Regions from separate parts of the Blastococcus sp. SYSU D00820 genome, predicted to be linked through region 1. Evidence: riboswitches for the same ligand, from Rfam matches in the RefSeq annotation. Region 1 holds a riboswitch; each other region holds the start of a gene.

Region 1 (3,711 bases):
GTGGGCCGGCCGGGCTCTGACCGTGACCGGGCTCGGCGCCGGTCTCTGGCTGCTCGGGACGGCGGCCGGCGGGGACGTCGCCGCCGCCGAGGAACCGGCGCCGGGCCTGCTCGGCGGCACCGTCTCCGTGGTCGCCGACCTCGCCGACCGGACCCTGCCCCCGCTCGTCGACGCCGTCGCGCCCCCGGTCACCGGGGTCACCGGGGCGGTGACGTCCCTCCCCGCGGCCGTCGCACCCGTGCTGGAGCCCCTGCGGCCGACGCTGCCCCCGGTTCCCGAGGTGCCCGCGGTCCCCGCGGTGCCGGCCGTGCCCGTTCCCGCGCCCGCCGCGGCTGTGGCCCCGGCCGTCCCGGCCGGCGAGGCGGCGGTGGAGGTGCCGACCGTGCCGCCGGCGGCGCCCGCCGCCGCACCGGTCCTCGCGAGCGTCACCGAGGTCCCGGGGACCGCGACGCCGTCCCCCGCGGCCGCCACCGGCACCGCGGCGCCCGCGCCCGCACCCGAGCTCCCCTCCCCCGCGCCGGCGCCCCTGACCCCGGCGGCCGGCACCTCCTCGTCGGCCGCCGGCAGCGGCGCCGGCGGGGCCGACCAGCCCGCCGGCGACCTCGCGGCCGTCGTCCGGGCGACCGACGTCCTGTCGCCGCCCGGCGCGCCGGGTGGTCCGCCGGACGACGTCCGCACCCCCGCGGGGGATCTCTCCGCCACCCCCGACTGAGGACGCGCCCACCGGCTCCCGGCCGGTCCGGCGCACCGCCCCGCGCCCTCCCGGGCGCGGGTCCCCCCTCAGTCAGGAGAGATCCATGAACACCTGGGTTGCACGCGGCCTGCGGGTCGCGCTGTTCACCGGCGGCCTGCTGGCCGTCGGCACCGGCGTCGCGAGCGCCGACGAGGGCCTGGACGTGCGCGTCCCGGTCACCGTCACCGACAACGCGGTGTCCGTCCTCGGGGACGCCACCGCCACCGGCGGCGCCCCGGCCGCCGCCGCTCCGGGCCTCGACCTCGGCATCCTCTCGGTCTCCGTGCCGGTCACGGTCGGCGGGAACGCGGTGGCCGTGCTCGGCGACGCCACCGCGACCGGGTCCCCGTCCACCGGGGCTCCCGCGCCCGCGGCACCGGCCCCGGCCGGCGGCGGGGCGGTCGACCTGGCCGTGCCCGTGACCGTCACCGGCAACGCCCTCGCCGTCGGCGGGGACGCCACGGCCACCCCGGCCCCGGCCACCCCGGCCGCGTCGAGCACGCCGGCTCCGGCGCCGGCTCCGGCCGGCGACGGATCGCTGCTCGACCTCGACGTCCCGGTCACCGTCTGCGGCCTGGCCGTCGGCGTGCTCGGCGACGCCCACGCCGATGCCGGCTGCCCGGCCCCGGCGACCGGCCCCGCTCCCGGGACCGGGCACCCCGGCCCGGGCAGCGGTGGGGGCACGTGCACCTGCCCGCCGGCCGCCCCGGCGCCCTCCGACCGGCTCGACCGGCCGGAGTCGCCCGCGGCACCGCACGGCCTGCTCCCGGCCGCGTGGTCGGGTGGTGCGACGTCCGCTGCCGGCACGTCCGGTGGCACCGGGACCACCGGCGGCGCCGGTGGGCTGGCGTACACCGGTGCCGGCGTGGCCGCCCCCGCGCTGCTCGGGGTCGGCGCCCTGCTGGCCGGTCTGGCACTGACCGCCCGCCGGTGGGCCTCGCGCGGCTGACCACCGTGCCGCGGGCCCGGCTCCGGCCGGGCCCGCGGTGCGCGGGACCCCCGTGACGGGTGGGACGACGGCGGCGCTATCTTCGGCGGTGGCTCACGAGAGGCAGCGAGAAGCACCTGGCTGGCTGCCCGGCAACCTCTACTCCGTCTGAGGTGCTCCAGGGGAAGAGCCGGTCGGACGGCGCCCGCCGCCCGACAAGGACGGAGTCCTCGGTGCGCCGCCGGGTCTCCCGACGAGAGGAGAACGGCGCGCATGACCGACCCGCAGAGCTGGAGCTTCGAGACCCGGCAGATCCACGCCGGCAGCAGCCCCGACCCCACCACCGGCGCCCGGGCGCTGCCCATCTACGCGACCACCAGCTACCAGTTCCGCGACGCCCAGCACGCCGCCGACCTGTTCGCCCTGGCCGAGATGGGCAACATCTACACCCGGATCATGAACCCGACGCAGGACGCGCTCGAGCAGCGCGTCGCGTCGCTGGAGGGCGGCGTCGCCGCGCTCGCCGTCTCCAGCGGCCAGGCCGCCGAGACCCTCGCCATCCTCAACATCGCCGAGGCCGGCAGCCACATCGTCGCCTCGGCCTCGCTGTACGGCGGCACCTACAACCTGCTGCACCACTCGCTGCCCAAGCTCGGCGTCACGGTGTCCTTCGTCGAGGACCCCGACGACCCGGAGAACTGGCAGTCGCTGGTGCAGGAGAACACCAAGGCCTTCTACGCCGAGTCCATCGGCAACCCGAAGGGCGACATCCTCGACATCAGCGCGGTCGCCGAGGTGGCCCACCGCAACGGCGTCCCGCTGATCGTGGACAACACCATCGCCACGCCCTACCTGATCCGCCCGATCGAGTTCGGCGCCGACATCGTCGTGCACTCGGCCACCAAGTACCTGGGCGGCCACGGCACGGCCATCGCCGGGCTGATCGTCGACTCCGGCAACTTCAACTGGACCGGCGGCAAGTTCCCCGGCTTCACCGAGCCCGACCCGACCTACCACGGCGTCGTCTACGCCGACCTCGGTGCGCCGGCCTACGCGCTCAAGGCCCGGGTGCAGCTGCTGCGCGACCTCGGCCCGGCGATCAGCCCGTTCAACGCCTTCCTCGTCGTCCAGGGCATCGAGACGCTGTCGCTGCGCATGGAGCGGCACGTGGCCAACGCCCAGCGGGTGGCCGAGTTCCTCGAGGGGCACGACGCCGTCGACCGGGTCAACTACCCGGGCCTGCCGTCGTCCCCGTGGCACGCGGCGCAGCAGAAGTACGCTCCGCGCGGCGCGGGCGCGGTGCTCACCTTCGAGCTGCACGGCGGCGTGGAGGCCGGCAAGCGGTTCGTCGACGCCCTCGAGCTGCACAGCCACGTGGCCAACATCGGCGACGTGCGCAGCCTGGTCATCCACCCGGCCTCGACGACGCACTCGCAGCTGACCCCCGAGGAGCAGCTGACCACCGGCGTCACCCCGGGCCTGGTGCGGCTGGCCGTCGGTCTGGAGGGCATCGAGGACATCCTCGCCGACCTCGAGGCCGGGTTCCGGGCCGCCAAGTCCTCCTGAGCGGGGAGGCCTGAGATGAGCGGGGTCCGGGACGCCGGCCCGGCGTCCCGGACCCCGGCGCCGTCCCGGCCGGGCGGCTGGCGCGAGGGCGATCCGGCCGGGCGCCGGCTGTTCCTCGACGTCGGCGGCCCGGTCGTGCTCGAGCGCGGCGGGGTGCTGCCCGGCGTCCGCGTCGCCTACGAGACCTGGGGCACGCTCGCCCCCGACGGCGGCAACGCGGTGCTCGTCGAGCACGCGCTGACCGGCGACAGCCACGTCGCCGGGCCGGCCGGACCGGGGCACCCGACGCCCGGCTGGTGGGAGGGCCTGCTCGCGCCCGGCGGGCCGCTGGACCCCGCCGAGTGGTTCGTCGTCTGCGCCAACGTGCTCGGCGGCTGCCAGGGGACCACCGGCCCCTCCTCGACGGCCCCGGACGGCGAGCGGTGGGGGTCGCGCTTCCCCGAGATCACCGTCGGCGACCAGGTGCGGGTGGAGATGGCGCTGG
Region 2 (3,711 bases), on a different contig from region 1:
AGCGCGGGCAGCGAGGCGTTGCGCAGCGCGTGGGACAGGTGGATCCGCAGCCGGCCGGCGCCCTTGGCCCGCGCCGTCTGGACGTAGGGCTCGTCCAGCGTGGTCAGCAGGCTCTTGGCCAGCACCTGCGCGACCAGCGCGCCGGTCGGGATCGCCAGCGCCACCGCCGGCAGCACCAGGCTGGCCGGCCCGGCGTTGCCGAACGCCGGGAAGAGCCCGAGCTGGAACGACAGCACCTGCACCAGCACCAGACCCACCCAGAACGTGGGCACCGAGACCCCGAGGCCCGGCAGCGACAGCAGCAGCTGCCGCAGCCAGCGGGCCCGCGTGTAGGTGGCGGTCAGCGCCAGCCCCCCGCCGAGCAGGACGGCGAGGGTGAGCGCCGCACCGGTCAGCTGCAGCGTCGGCGGCAGCGCGTCGGCCAGCGTGGTGACCACCGGCCGGCCGGTGCCGACCGAGTCGCCCAGGTCGCCGGTCACCGCGTCGCCGAGGTGGGTGAGGTAGCGGACCAGCAGCGGGTCGTCGTAGCCGTACTCCGCGCGCAGCTGGGCCAGCTGCTCCTCGTCGACGGTGCCGGCGTCCATCCCGGCGCTGGCCATCGCCGTCACCGGGTCCCCGGGCAGGGCGTCGAGCACCAGGAAGGAGACGGTGTAGGCCGCCCACAGGACGACCACGGCCTGCGCCAGCCGGCGCAGCACGTACCGGCCCATCAGGACTTCCAGGTGTCGTGCAGCTGGATCCGGCTGGAGGCGTCGAAGGCCAGGTCGTGCACCGTGGGCGCCACGCCGAGCGTGGTCTGCAGCTCGACCACCGGCACCAGGTAGGCCTCGTCCACCAGCAGCTGCTGGGCCCGCGCGACGAGCTCGGCACGCTGAGCGGGGTCGACGGTGGCGGCCTGCTCCAGCAACACCTCGTCCAGCTCGCCGGCCGGCACGCGGTAGGTGTTGGACAGCGCCGAGGAGAACTGGGTCCGCAGGATGTCGGCGTCGGCGCGGGTCACGTTGCCCCAGGCGGCCTGGAAGTCCCCGGCCTGCAGCTGCGGCAGCAGCTGGGCGATCGGCTGCTCGCGCAGCGTCAGCTCCACCCCGACCGCGCGCAGCTGCTGCTGGATCAGCTCCAGCGCCGGCTGGTTGGTGCCGGCGACCGGCGCCCAGAGCACCTCCAGGCTGAGCCGGGCGCCGTCCTTCTCGCGGATGCCGTCGGCACCGGGCACCCAGCCGGCCTCGTCGAGCAGCGACTGCGCCTCCTCGGGGTCGGTGGCGAGGGAGTCGGAGAGGTCGGTCCAGCCGGGGGTGGTGTGCGCCAGCGGGCTGGAGGCCGGCTCGGTGCCGCTCGGGAAGACCGCGTCGACGATCTCCTGCCGGTCCACGGCCAGCGAGATGGCCGAGCGCACCCGGGGGTCGGCCAGCAGCGGCAGGGAGTTGTTGAAGCCGAGGTTGAACACGACGCCGGGGTTGGCCCGCGCCTGCAGCTCGATGCCGGCGCCCTCGAGGGCGGCCTCGTCGGCCTGGCCGACGCTGCCGATGGCGTCGACCTGGCCGGACTGCAGGCTGCCGGTCCGCACACCCGCCTCGGGCACGATCTGGAAGACCAGCCGGTCGAGGTAGGCCTCGCCCTCCTTCTCCCACAGCGAGGAGCCCCAGTCGTAGCCGGTCCGCTTGGTCAGGCTGATCGACTGGTTCTGCACGTAGTCCTCGAGCACGAAGGGCCCGGAGCCGGCGATGCCCTCGGCGCAGCGCTGCTCGGGCGGCAGCGCGGCGCTGGCCGAGGAGACCAGGCCGAGCGAGTGCGTGGAGGTCGCCTGCAGGAACTGCACGTTGGGCGCGCTGAAGGTGATCTGCGCGGTGAGGTCGTCGACGACCGTCGTCCCGGTGTAGCCGACCAGGTAGCCGCGGGCCAGGCCCGCCAGCGGGCCCAGGCCCGGGATCGCGTCGAGGTTGTCCTTGACCACCTGCGCGGTCAGCGGGGAGCCGTCGCTGAAGGTGACGCCGGGCCGCAGGTGGAAGGTGAACGTCGTCGCGTCCGGGCTGACCTCCCAGCTCTCGGCCAGCCACGGCACGATCTCGCCGGTCTCGGGGTCCTGGTCGGTGAGGGAGTCCACCAGCTGGCGGACCGAGTAGATGGTGTCGTTGCTGCCGACCTGCTGGGGGTCGACGCAGCCGGCGTCCGATCCGACGGCGAAGGTCAGGGTGCCGCCCGACTGCGGCTCGCCGCCGGCCGCGGCGCCGCCGCCGGAGCTGCCGGTGCCGCAGCCGGCCAGCACGAGGGCGGTGGCCAGCGCCGGGGCGGCGAGGGTGGGAACGGCGCGCAGGCGCCGGGGACGGACGGTGCTCACGGGGAGGGCTCTCCAGAAGACGTGCGTGGGCGGACCACGACAGCGGGGTGGGCAGGCAGCCGCGACCCGGTGCCGCACGGCGGGCGTGCGGCACCGGGGACGGGGCCGGGTGGTGCGGGGGAACCGGGCGGGGCGCCGGGGAGGGCCGGCCCGGGAAGGGGTCAGGCGCCGGGACAGAGGGCGCTGGTGACCAGCTGCAGGTCGATGTGACGCCGGCAGAAGGTCAGGAGGGTCGGCCGCGGCACCGTGGGCGCCGCTGCGTCTCGACCGTCGTGCACGTCGGTTCCTCCTGGACCTCCCCGGACCCGCCGGGGAACCACGCTTGCGGGGCGGGACCGCCTCGCCGGGCCTTCACCTGGAGCACCCCACCGCGGAGGAGGGTTGCCGGTCAGCAAGCCAGGGCTTGTCGCTGACGCTCGATGCCGACGCGGACGTTAACCGGCCGGAGCCAATGACGTCAATGTCGATCGACTTGGTGCGATTTAGTTCTCACCCCGCGCTGCCGAGCGGGAGCGGAAGTCGCCCCGCCCGGTGTCGGCCCGCCAGTCGGCGAAGGACTCGCCGGTGAGCTCCTCCAGCAGCGCGATGTCGTCGAGCAGGGGCGCCAGCACCTCGCGGCGGACCTCCACCGGCAGCGGCGGGCGCGCGGTCCGGCCGGCGTGCAGGGCGGCCAGCAGGGGCCGGCCGACCTGCCGCCAGACCTGCGGCGGCGCGTAGGCGCCCAGCGCCGCCCCGGCCCGCGCGATGTGGGCGAGGGCGCGGTGGCGGGCGGTGTCGGCGACGTAGGGCTTGACGTTCTCCGGCGGCACGGCGTGCGCCAGGCCCGCGGCCACGCCGAGGAAGGCGCTGACCCGGTCGAGGGTCTGGCGCGGGGTGTCCACCAGCTCGCGGTAGCGCAGCACGCAGACCTGCTCGCGCGGGAGGTGCGTGTAGAGGTCGCGCAGCTGCTCGCCGTAGCGGGACAGCCCGCGGTAGTGCCAGAAGGGCGCCCACCCGGCGGCGATCCGCCGCTCCTCCTCGCGGACGGCCCGGAGGAAGTCGGCCTCGGGCTCCAGGCCGTCGGCGCGCAGGTGCACCCAGTTGGACCAGGCCCGGTCGACCGGGTCGCGGACCACGGCGATCACGCGGACGCCGGGGACGTCGGCGGCCAGCCGGGCCTGCGCCGCCCGGTCGTAGAGGTAGAAGGGCGTGCTCTCCCCCCGGACGGCATCCTCGGGGGCGGCGGCGAACAGCGCCAGGTACTCCTCGCGCCGCCAGATCCACTCGCGGGCGCTGTGCGCGTCACCGGGGCCGCGCTGCCCGCTGCGGGGCGGCGGCCGGCCGTCGGTCAGGTAGTACTTCGGCTCCTTCACCGGCGACAGGTAGAGGCCGGGATG
Region 3 (3,711 bases), on a different contig from region 1:
TCGCGACGGCGAGCGGGCTGAACTTCACGCTGTTCGTGCTCTTCGCGACCACGAGCTTCTTCCTCGTAGTGGTGTTCGCGCTGTTCTTCGGCGACACCGTGGCGGTCGAGGCCCAGTGGGGGTCGCTGCGCTACGCGCTGGCCACCCCGATCCCGCGGATGCGGCTGCTCCGGCAGAAGTGGCTGGCCGCGCTGGTGCTCTCGGTCGGGGCGCTGGTGCTCGTGGTGGTCGTCGCGCTGGTCGCCGGGGGCATCGCGTTCGGCTTCGAGGCGATCCAGACGCCGATCGGGGTGACCCTCCCGCAGGGCGAGGGGCTGCTGCGGCTGGCCGGGATGGTCGGCTACCTCGCCGTCCACCTGCTCGTCGTCGGCACGCTGGCGTTCTGGCTGTCCACGGTCACCGACGCGCCGCTGGCCGCCGTCGGCGGGGCGGTGTTCACGATGTTCGTGTTCGCGATCCTCGACCAGGTGGAGCAGCTCGGCGGGATCCGGGACTGGTTCCCGACCGCCGAGGAGTTCGCCTGGACCGACCTGCTGCAGACGCCGGTCGACTCCGGGGACCTCTTCCGCGGCGTCATCCAGTCGCTGGTCTACGCCGTCGTCTTCACCGCGCTGGGCTTCCGGCACTTCGCCCGCCGGGACGTCACCAGCTGAGCTGATCGGAGTGCCACGGGCGCGGAAACCGCGCCGTGGCACTCCGATCAGAGCGAGGCGAGGACCGCCTCGGCCCAGCCGTCGCCCATGGCGGCCCCGGCCACGGTGACGTTGGGGACGGCGGCCAGCCGCTCGGCCATGCCGTCGACGCGCGCGCCGTTGGCCGGCACCCACAGCCGCCCGACGGCGGGCGCCATCTCCAGGTCGCTGACGCTGTCGCCGATGGCCACCGCGTCCTCCGGGTCCAGGCCCCGCCGCTGCAGGTCCCAGGCGATGGCCGCGCCCTTGTCGATGCCGCGCGGCATGAGGTGGTAGACCCGCGCCGGGCCGCCCGGCTCCAGCCCCATGCGGGGGGAGTACGGGATCGCGCCGTTGTCCTTGAGCGTCAGCCAGCCGTGGCCGAGCTCGGCCAGCTCGGCGTCGACGGCGAGGGTGTCGACCCGCCCGCGCAGCAGCGCGTCGGTGCGGTGGGTGGCGTGCCAGGGCGCGTGCCACTCCAGCTGGCCCGGGTGGCGGGCGAACAGCTCGTCGAGGACCCCGAGCTCGGTCATCACCGACACCGGCTCCCGCCCCGCGTACCGGGCCGGCAGGTCGCCGGTGAGCTCGTGGGTGTCCCGGCCGCCGTTCCAGCCGACCAGCGCGCCCAGCTCGGCGATGGCGCCGTCGGCGGCGAAGATCCGGGCGGCCTCGGCCACCTGCTCGTAGGTGCGGCCGCTGACCAGCACCAGGGGCACCCCGGCGCGGTGCAGCGCGAACAGGGCGGCCGCCGGGCCCTCGGTCAGCTCCCGGTCGGAGGTGTGCCAGAACGACCCCCGCCAGCCCACCATCGTGCCGTCGAGGTCGGTGTAGACGATGCGCGCAGCCACGCGCGCATCCTGACCGTCCGGTGGGCGCTCCCGGCGCGCGGGTACAGTTCCCCCCGTTCCACTCATCCAGAGGGGCAGAGGGACACGGCCCGACGAAGCCCCGGCAACCGCCCCCCGCAGTCGCGGGGCGGCAGGTGCCAATTCCGTCCCGCGCGGCTCGACGGCCCGACGCGGGGAAGATGAGGAGGTAGTCGTCGCATGACCCTGACCGCTCCCGGTTCCGCCCAGGCCGACTCCAGCGCCGGCGGCCCCGTTCCCCCCTGTCCCGCCCGCGGGCTGGTCTGCCGCAACTGCGGCGCCACCTTCGGCCTGGTCGCCGAGCACGCCTGTGCCGAGTGCTTCGGCCCGCTGGAGGTCGACTACGACCCCGAGCTGATGGCCGCGGTGACCCGCGAGCAGATCGAGGCCGGTCCGCAGAACATCTGGCGCTACGCCGCCCTGCTCCCGGTGGGCCAGGACCCGGCCGACCGGGTGAGCCTCGACCCGGGCATGACGCCGCTGGTCCGCGCCGACCGGCTGGCCGCCGAGCTCGGCATCACCGGTGGGCTGTGGGTCAAGGACGACTCGGCCAACCCCACCCACTCGTTCAAGGACCGCGTGGTCAGCCTGGCGGCCACCGCCGCCAAGGGGCTGGGCTACGCCAAGATCGCCGCGGCCTCGACCGGCAACCTGGCCAACTCCGTGGCCGCGCACGCCGCCCGCGTCGGCCTGCCCTCCTACGTCTTCATCCCCGCCGACCTGGAGCCGGGCAAGGTCGTGCAGTCGGCGGTCTACGGCCAGACGCTGGTCGCCGTCGAGGGTTCCTACGACGACGTCAACCGGCTGACCAGCGAGCTCGCCGAGACCGACGAGTTCGAGGACACCGCCTTCGTCAACCAGAACGTGCGGCCGTACTACGCCGAGGGCTCCAAGACCATGGGTTACGAGATCGCCGAGCAGCTCGGCTGGCGGATCCCGGCCCAGGTCGTGATCCCCATGGCCTCGGGCTCGCTGCTCACCAAGGTGGACAAGGCGTTCCGCGAGCTCGCCACCGCGGGCATCGTCGAGGCCACCGAGTGGACGATCTTCGGTGCGCAGTCGGCCGGGTGCGACCCGATCGCCACCGCGTTCGACAACGGCTGGGACGTCGTCAAGCCGGTGAAGCCGACCGGCATCGCCAAGTCGCTGAACATCGGCAACCCCGCCGACGGCCCGTACGCGCTCGACGCGATCCGGCGCACCGGCGGCTCGGTGGGCCGGGTGGGCGACGAGGAGATCGTCCAGGGCATCCGCGACCTGGCCCGCACCACCGGCGTCTTCGCCGAGACCGCCGGCGGGGTGACCGTCGCGGTGCTGCGCCAGCTGGTCGCCGACGGCCGCCTGGACCCGGCCAAGGAGACCGTCGTCCTCAACACGGGGGAGGGGCTGAAGACCCTCGACCCGCTGGAGCCGGTGGTCGGCCCGACGCACACCGTGGAGCCCTCGCTGCGGTCGGTTCGACAGGCGGGGCTCATCGCCTGAGGGCTAGGCTGGTCACCTGACCGGGTGAGGGAACGAGATCGTCCCTCCCTCCGGGTATCGGTCGTGCATCGACCTGGTGTGTTCGATGTCTCCTTGTTGTACGTTCTCGCGCGGTTCGAGTTCCACGTTCGTGTCCGACGGGCGGAAGAGCTGGTTCCCGGTCCCCGGCATCACGGGGGCCGTCCGCACGCACGATCGTGGGAGCGCACGTGGCACAGGGCACCGTGAAGTGGTTCAACGCCGAGAAGGGCTTCGGCTTCATCGCCGTCGACGGCGGCCAGGACGTCTTCGTCCACTACTCGGCCATCCAGATGGACGGGTACAAGTCCCTCGACGAGGGGCAGCGGGTGACCTTCGAGGTCGTCCAGGGCGAGAAGGGTCCGCAGGCCGACGGCGTCCGCGTCGCCTGAGTCCAGCGCCCGAGCGCCCCGCCGAGGCCCGGTCCCCCCTGGGGGCCGGGCCTCGGCCGTTTCCGGGAACAGGCCCCGCCGACCCCCCGTTCTTGCACTCGGCAGGGTCGAGTGCCAGACTCGGGATTGGCACTCGACAGTGCCGAGTGCCAATCAGGTCGGAACGGTGAGGCACCGGTCCGCGGGCCGACGGAGTGCCCGCAGGTATCGGTGTCGTCCGTCGCGGGCGCCGAACCCGGCCGTGCAGCGATCCATGCATGGAGGACATCACCACATGGCCAA
Region 4 (3,711 bases), on a different contig from region 1:
TCCGGCCCTGGTGCACACGCCCGAAGGCCGCTGGCGGCTCTACGTCAGCTGCGCGACGCCGGGCACGAAGCACTGGCGGGTCGACCTCCTGGAGGCCGGCGCCGTCGAGGAGCTCGCCACCGCCGAGCCGCGGACCGTGCTGCCCGGCAGCGCGTCGGCCGGCGTCAAGGACCCGGTGGTCCGGTACGACGGCGGGCAGTGGCACCTGTGGGCCTCGGTGCACCCGCTCGACGACCCCGACGCCACCGACCGCATGACCACCGAGCACGCGACCAGCCCGGACGGCGTCACGTGGACCTGGCGGGGCACCGCGCTGGCCGGCACCCCGGGCACCTGGGACGCCCGCGGGGTGCGCGTCACCGTCGTCGTCCTCGACGGCTCGCGCACCTGGGCCCTGTACGACGGCCGGGCCACCGCGGAGGAGAACTGGGAGGAGCGCACCGGCCTGGCGCGGCACGACGGCGAGGGCCGCTTCGCCGCGGCGCCCGTGGGGCCGTTCCTCGCCAGCCCGCACCCGCCGTCGGGCCTGCGCTACGCCGACGTCGTGGCCCTGCCCGACGGCTCGGCCCGGTGGTTCTACGAGGCGACCCGCCCCGACGGCGCCCACGAGCTGCGCACCGTGCTGCTGCCCGGCTGACCGGCTCACCGCGGCGGCGCTCCGCAGCCGGCGCCGCGGGCCAGGGCGGCGGGGTCGGCCCCGGCCAGGCCGGCCAGCGGCCGCGGGTCGTCGGCGGGCTGCCAGCGCCCGTCGCGGACGGCGTAGGGCACCGCCGGCCCGTCGGCGAGGACGGCGGCCAGCCCGGCGAGCAGGCGGTCCACGTCCGCGGCCGAGCTGCCCACCCCGACGCTGGCCCGCAGCGCTCCCCCGGGCACGCCGAGCCGGGCCAGCAGCGGATGGGCGCAGAAGCGGCCGTCGCGGACCGCGACGCCGTGCTCGGCGGAGAGCACCGCGGCGACCAGCCCGGGGTCGGCGCCGTCGACGGTGAACCCCACGACGCCGGTGGGCTCGGCCGAGTCCTCCCAGATCCGCAGCACCCGGACGGCGGGGAGCGCCGTGAGCCCGGCGACCAGCCGCTCGCGCAGCGCCCGCTCGTGCGCCTCCAGGGCGCCGGCCGGCAGGCCGGCGAGCGCGTCGCAGGCGGCGGCCAGCGCGACCGCCCCGAGCACGTTGGGCGAGCCGCCCTCGTGCCGGTGCGGTGCGGCCACCCAGCGGGCGCCCTCGACGGTGACGTCGGCGACCGCGCCGCCGCCGGGCAGGTACGCCGGGCCCTCGTCCAGCCAGTCGCGCCGGCCGACCAGCGCCCCGGTCCCGTACGGCGCGTAGGTCTTGTGCCCCGAGAAGGCCACCCAGTCCGCACCCGAGGCGGCCAGCGAGAACGCGCGGTGCGGCACCAGCTGCGCGCCGTCCACGACCACCCGCGTGCCCGCCGCCCGCGCGAGGGCGACGACCTCCTGCAACGGCAGCGCCTCGCCGGTGACGTTCGAGGCGCCGGTGACGGCGAGCAGCGCGTAGGGGGTGCGCCGCAGCTCGGCGGCGAGTGCGGCCAGCGTGCCGGCGACGGTGGCATCGGTGGGCAGCACCGTCGCCCGGCCCCGGGCCAGCCAGGGCAGCAGGTCGGCGTGGTGCTCGCAGTCGAGCACCAGCACCGCGGCTCCCTCGGGCACGCAGCGGGACAGCAGGGTCAGGGCGTCGGTGGTGTGCCGGGTGAGCACGCAGACGTCGTCCGCGCGGGCGCCGACGAAGGCGGCGACCCGGTCGCGCGCGGACTCGTACAGCGCCGTCGACACCTGGGACAGGTAGCCCGCCCCGCGGTGCACGCTGGCGTAGAGCGGCAGCGCCTCGGCGACCCGCTCGGCCACCGCGACGAGCGCGGGCGCGCTCGCGGCCACGTCGAGGTTGGCGTAGGGCGCGCTCCCGCCCGGCACCAGCGGGACGGCGGTGCCGGCCCCGGCGACCGGCAGCAGCGGACCGGGACCGGCGGCCGCCGGCCGGGTGGCGGGCTGGCTGGGCAGCAGTGCGGTGGACACGCGGTTCTCCCTCGGGGCCGGGACCCCGAGCGGGGTCCGCGCTTGCGCGCCCGCCGGCCGGCGGGGCGCCTGGTCGTCACCCGGGGCACCCCACCGCGGAGGAGGGTTGCCGGCCAGCGAGCCGGGGCTTCGCGCTGGCGCTCATGACCTGCCGGGGAGACTGGCACGCGAGCCGCATATCCGTCAAACCCGATCGGGATGGTAGGGATTACCTCGTGAGCACCGTCGTCGTCGTGGGCAACCCCAAGCCGCACTCGCGCACCCGCGCGGCCGCCGAGACCGTCCTGGAACGCCTCACCGGCGCCCCCGCCGACCGGGTGGTCGACGTCGTCGACCTCGGCGCGGGGCTGCTGGGCCGGGGCGACCCGGCCGTCGACGAGGCGGTCACCGCGCTGCGCGCGGCCGAGGTGGCCGTCGTCGCCAGCCCCACGTACAAGGGCACCTACACCGGGCTGCTCAAGCTGTTCCTCGACCAGGTCGGCACCGGCGACCTGGCCGGCGTGGTGGCCGTGCCGCTCATGCTCGGGGCCGGCCCCGGCCACGCGCACGCCCCGGACCTGCTGCTCAAGCCGGTCCTGGTCGAGCTGGGCGCGACCACCCCCACGCGGGGGCTGTACCTCCTCGACCGGTCCTGGGACGACCCCGCCGTCCTCGACCCGTGGCTGGCCACGGCCGCACCGGTGGTGTCCGCGCTGCGCGGTCTCCCCCGCCCGGCACCGGACCGCTGAAGGGTCAGCCCGCCCGGATCGCCGAGACGTCGAACTCGATCTGGATCCGGTCGCTGACCAGCACACCGCCGGTGTCGAGGGCGGTGTTCCAGGTGAGGCCCCACTCGCTGCGCTTGATCGCCAGCGCCCCCTCGAAGCCGACCCGCACGTTGCCGAAGGGGTCGCGCGCGGAGCCGGTCAGGGTGAAGTCGACGGTGACCGGCCGGGTCTCGTCGCGGATCGTGAGGTCGCCGGTCACCTGGTAGACGTCCTCGTCGACCTGCTCGACCGCGGTCGAGGTGAAGACGATGAACGGATACCGCTCGACGTCCAGGAAGTCCGGCGAGCGCAGGTGCGCGTCGCGGTCCGGCGTACCGGTGTCGATGCTCGCGGTGGCGATCCGCAGCGTCACCCTGCTGGCCGGCGGGTCCGCGGTGTCCAGGTGCGCCTCACCGGCGAAGTCGGTGAACGAGCCGCGCACGGTGGTCACCATCGCGTGCCGCGCCCGGATGCCGATGCGGGTGTGCGCGACGTCGACGACGTAGTCGCCGGTCACGTCCGCCAGCGCCGACGTGGCGGCGTCGAAGTCGGTGGGGTCCGAGTCCGGAGCCCGGTGCTTGGCCACGGGGACATCCTCCCCCAGGCCCGCGACACCGGCTGCACCGCGGGGCACCCGGCCCGGGATCCGGGACGGCGGCGCTACCGGCGGGTCTCGGGGAACAGCAGGTCGACGAACCGCTGGGCGGTGGGCTGCGGCTCGTGGTTGGCCAGCCCGGGCCGCTCGTTGGCCTCGATGAACACGTGCTCGGGGCCCTCGACGTCGGGCACCAGGAAGTCCAGGCCGGTGACCGGGATGCCGATCGCGCGGCTGGCCCGCACCGACGCCTCGGCGATCGCCGGGTGCAGCCGGTCGGTGACGTCCTCGATCGTGCCGCCGGTGTGCAGGTTCGCCGTCCGCCGCACCCGGATCCGCTGC

What was found. A riboswitch is a leader RNA that binds a small molecule or an ion and turns the genes downstream of it on or off. The one in region 1 is predicted to bind S-adenosylmethionine.
Region 2: linked by a shared signal. The riboswitch ahead of ACI79R_RS07650 (ABC transporter substrate-binding protein) and the one ahead of ACI79R_RS01425 (bifunctional o-acetylhomoserine/o-acetylserine sulfhydrylase) in region 1 are both predicted to bind S-adenosylmethionine.
Region 3: linked by a shared signal. The riboswitch ahead of thrC (threonine synthase) and the one ahead of ACI79R_RS01425 (bifunctional o-acetylhomoserine/o-acetylserine sulfhydrylase) in region 1 are both predicted to bind S-adenosylmethionine.
Region 4: linked by a shared signal. The riboswitch ahead of ACI79R_RS07635 (aminotransferase class V-fold PLP-dependent enzyme) and the one ahead of ACI79R_RS01425 (bifunctional o-acetylhomoserine/o-acetylserine sulfhydrylase) in region 1 are both predicted to bind S-adenosylmethionine.

What each region holds. Positions count from the first base shown of each region.
Region 1 covers NZ_JBJGZW010000001.1:308,811-312,521, reverse strand. Annotated here, with positions in the region: gene ACI79R_RS01435 (hypothetical protein) at 1-712, shown strand, start outside; gene ACI79R_RS01430 (hypothetical protein) at 798-1,682, shown strand; SAM riboswitch class IV at 1,774-1,889, shown strand; gene ACI79R_RS01425 (bifunctional o-acetylhomoserine/o-acetylserine sulfhydrylase) at 1,935-3,227, shown strand; gene metX (homoserine O-acetyltransferase MetX) at 3,243-3,711, shown strand, end outside.
Region 2 covers NZ_JBJGZW010000004.1:178,984-182,694, reverse strand. Annotated here, with positions in the region: gene ACI79R_RS07655 (ABC transporter permease) at 1-710, opposite strand, end outside; gene ACI79R_RS07650 (ABC transporter substrate-binding protein) at 710-2,335, opposite strand; SAM riboswitch class IV at 2,649-2,759, opposite strand; gene ACI79R_RS07645 (sulfotransferase family protein) at 2,818-3,711, opposite strand, start outside.
Region 3 covers NZ_JBJGZW010000006.1:39,183-42,893, reverse strand. Annotated here, with positions in the region: gene ACI79R_RS09045 (ABC transporter permease) at 1-653, shown strand, start outside; gene ACI79R_RS09040 (HAD hydrolase family protein) at 701-1,519, opposite strand; SAM riboswitch class I at 1,579-1,705, shown strand; gene thrC (threonine synthase) at 1,718-3,019, shown strand; gene ACI79R_RS09030 (cold-shock protein) at 3,229-3,429, shown strand; gene groL (chaperonin GroEL) at 3,704-3,711, shown strand, end outside.
Region 4 covers NZ_JBJGZW010000004.1:174,807-178,517, reverse strand. Annotated here, with positions in the region: gene ACI79R_RS07640 (hypothetical protein) at 1-637, shown strand, start outside; gene ACI79R_RS07635 (aminotransferase class V-fold PLP-dependent enzyme) at 643-2,028, opposite strand; SAM riboswitch class IV at 2,062-2,177, opposite strand; gene ACI79R_RS07630 (NADPH-dependent FMN reductase) at 2,244-2,756, shown strand; gene ACI79R_RS07625 (YceI family protein) at 2,761-3,360, opposite strand; gene ngg (N-acetylglutaminylglutamine synthetase) at 3,435-3,711, opposite strand, start outside.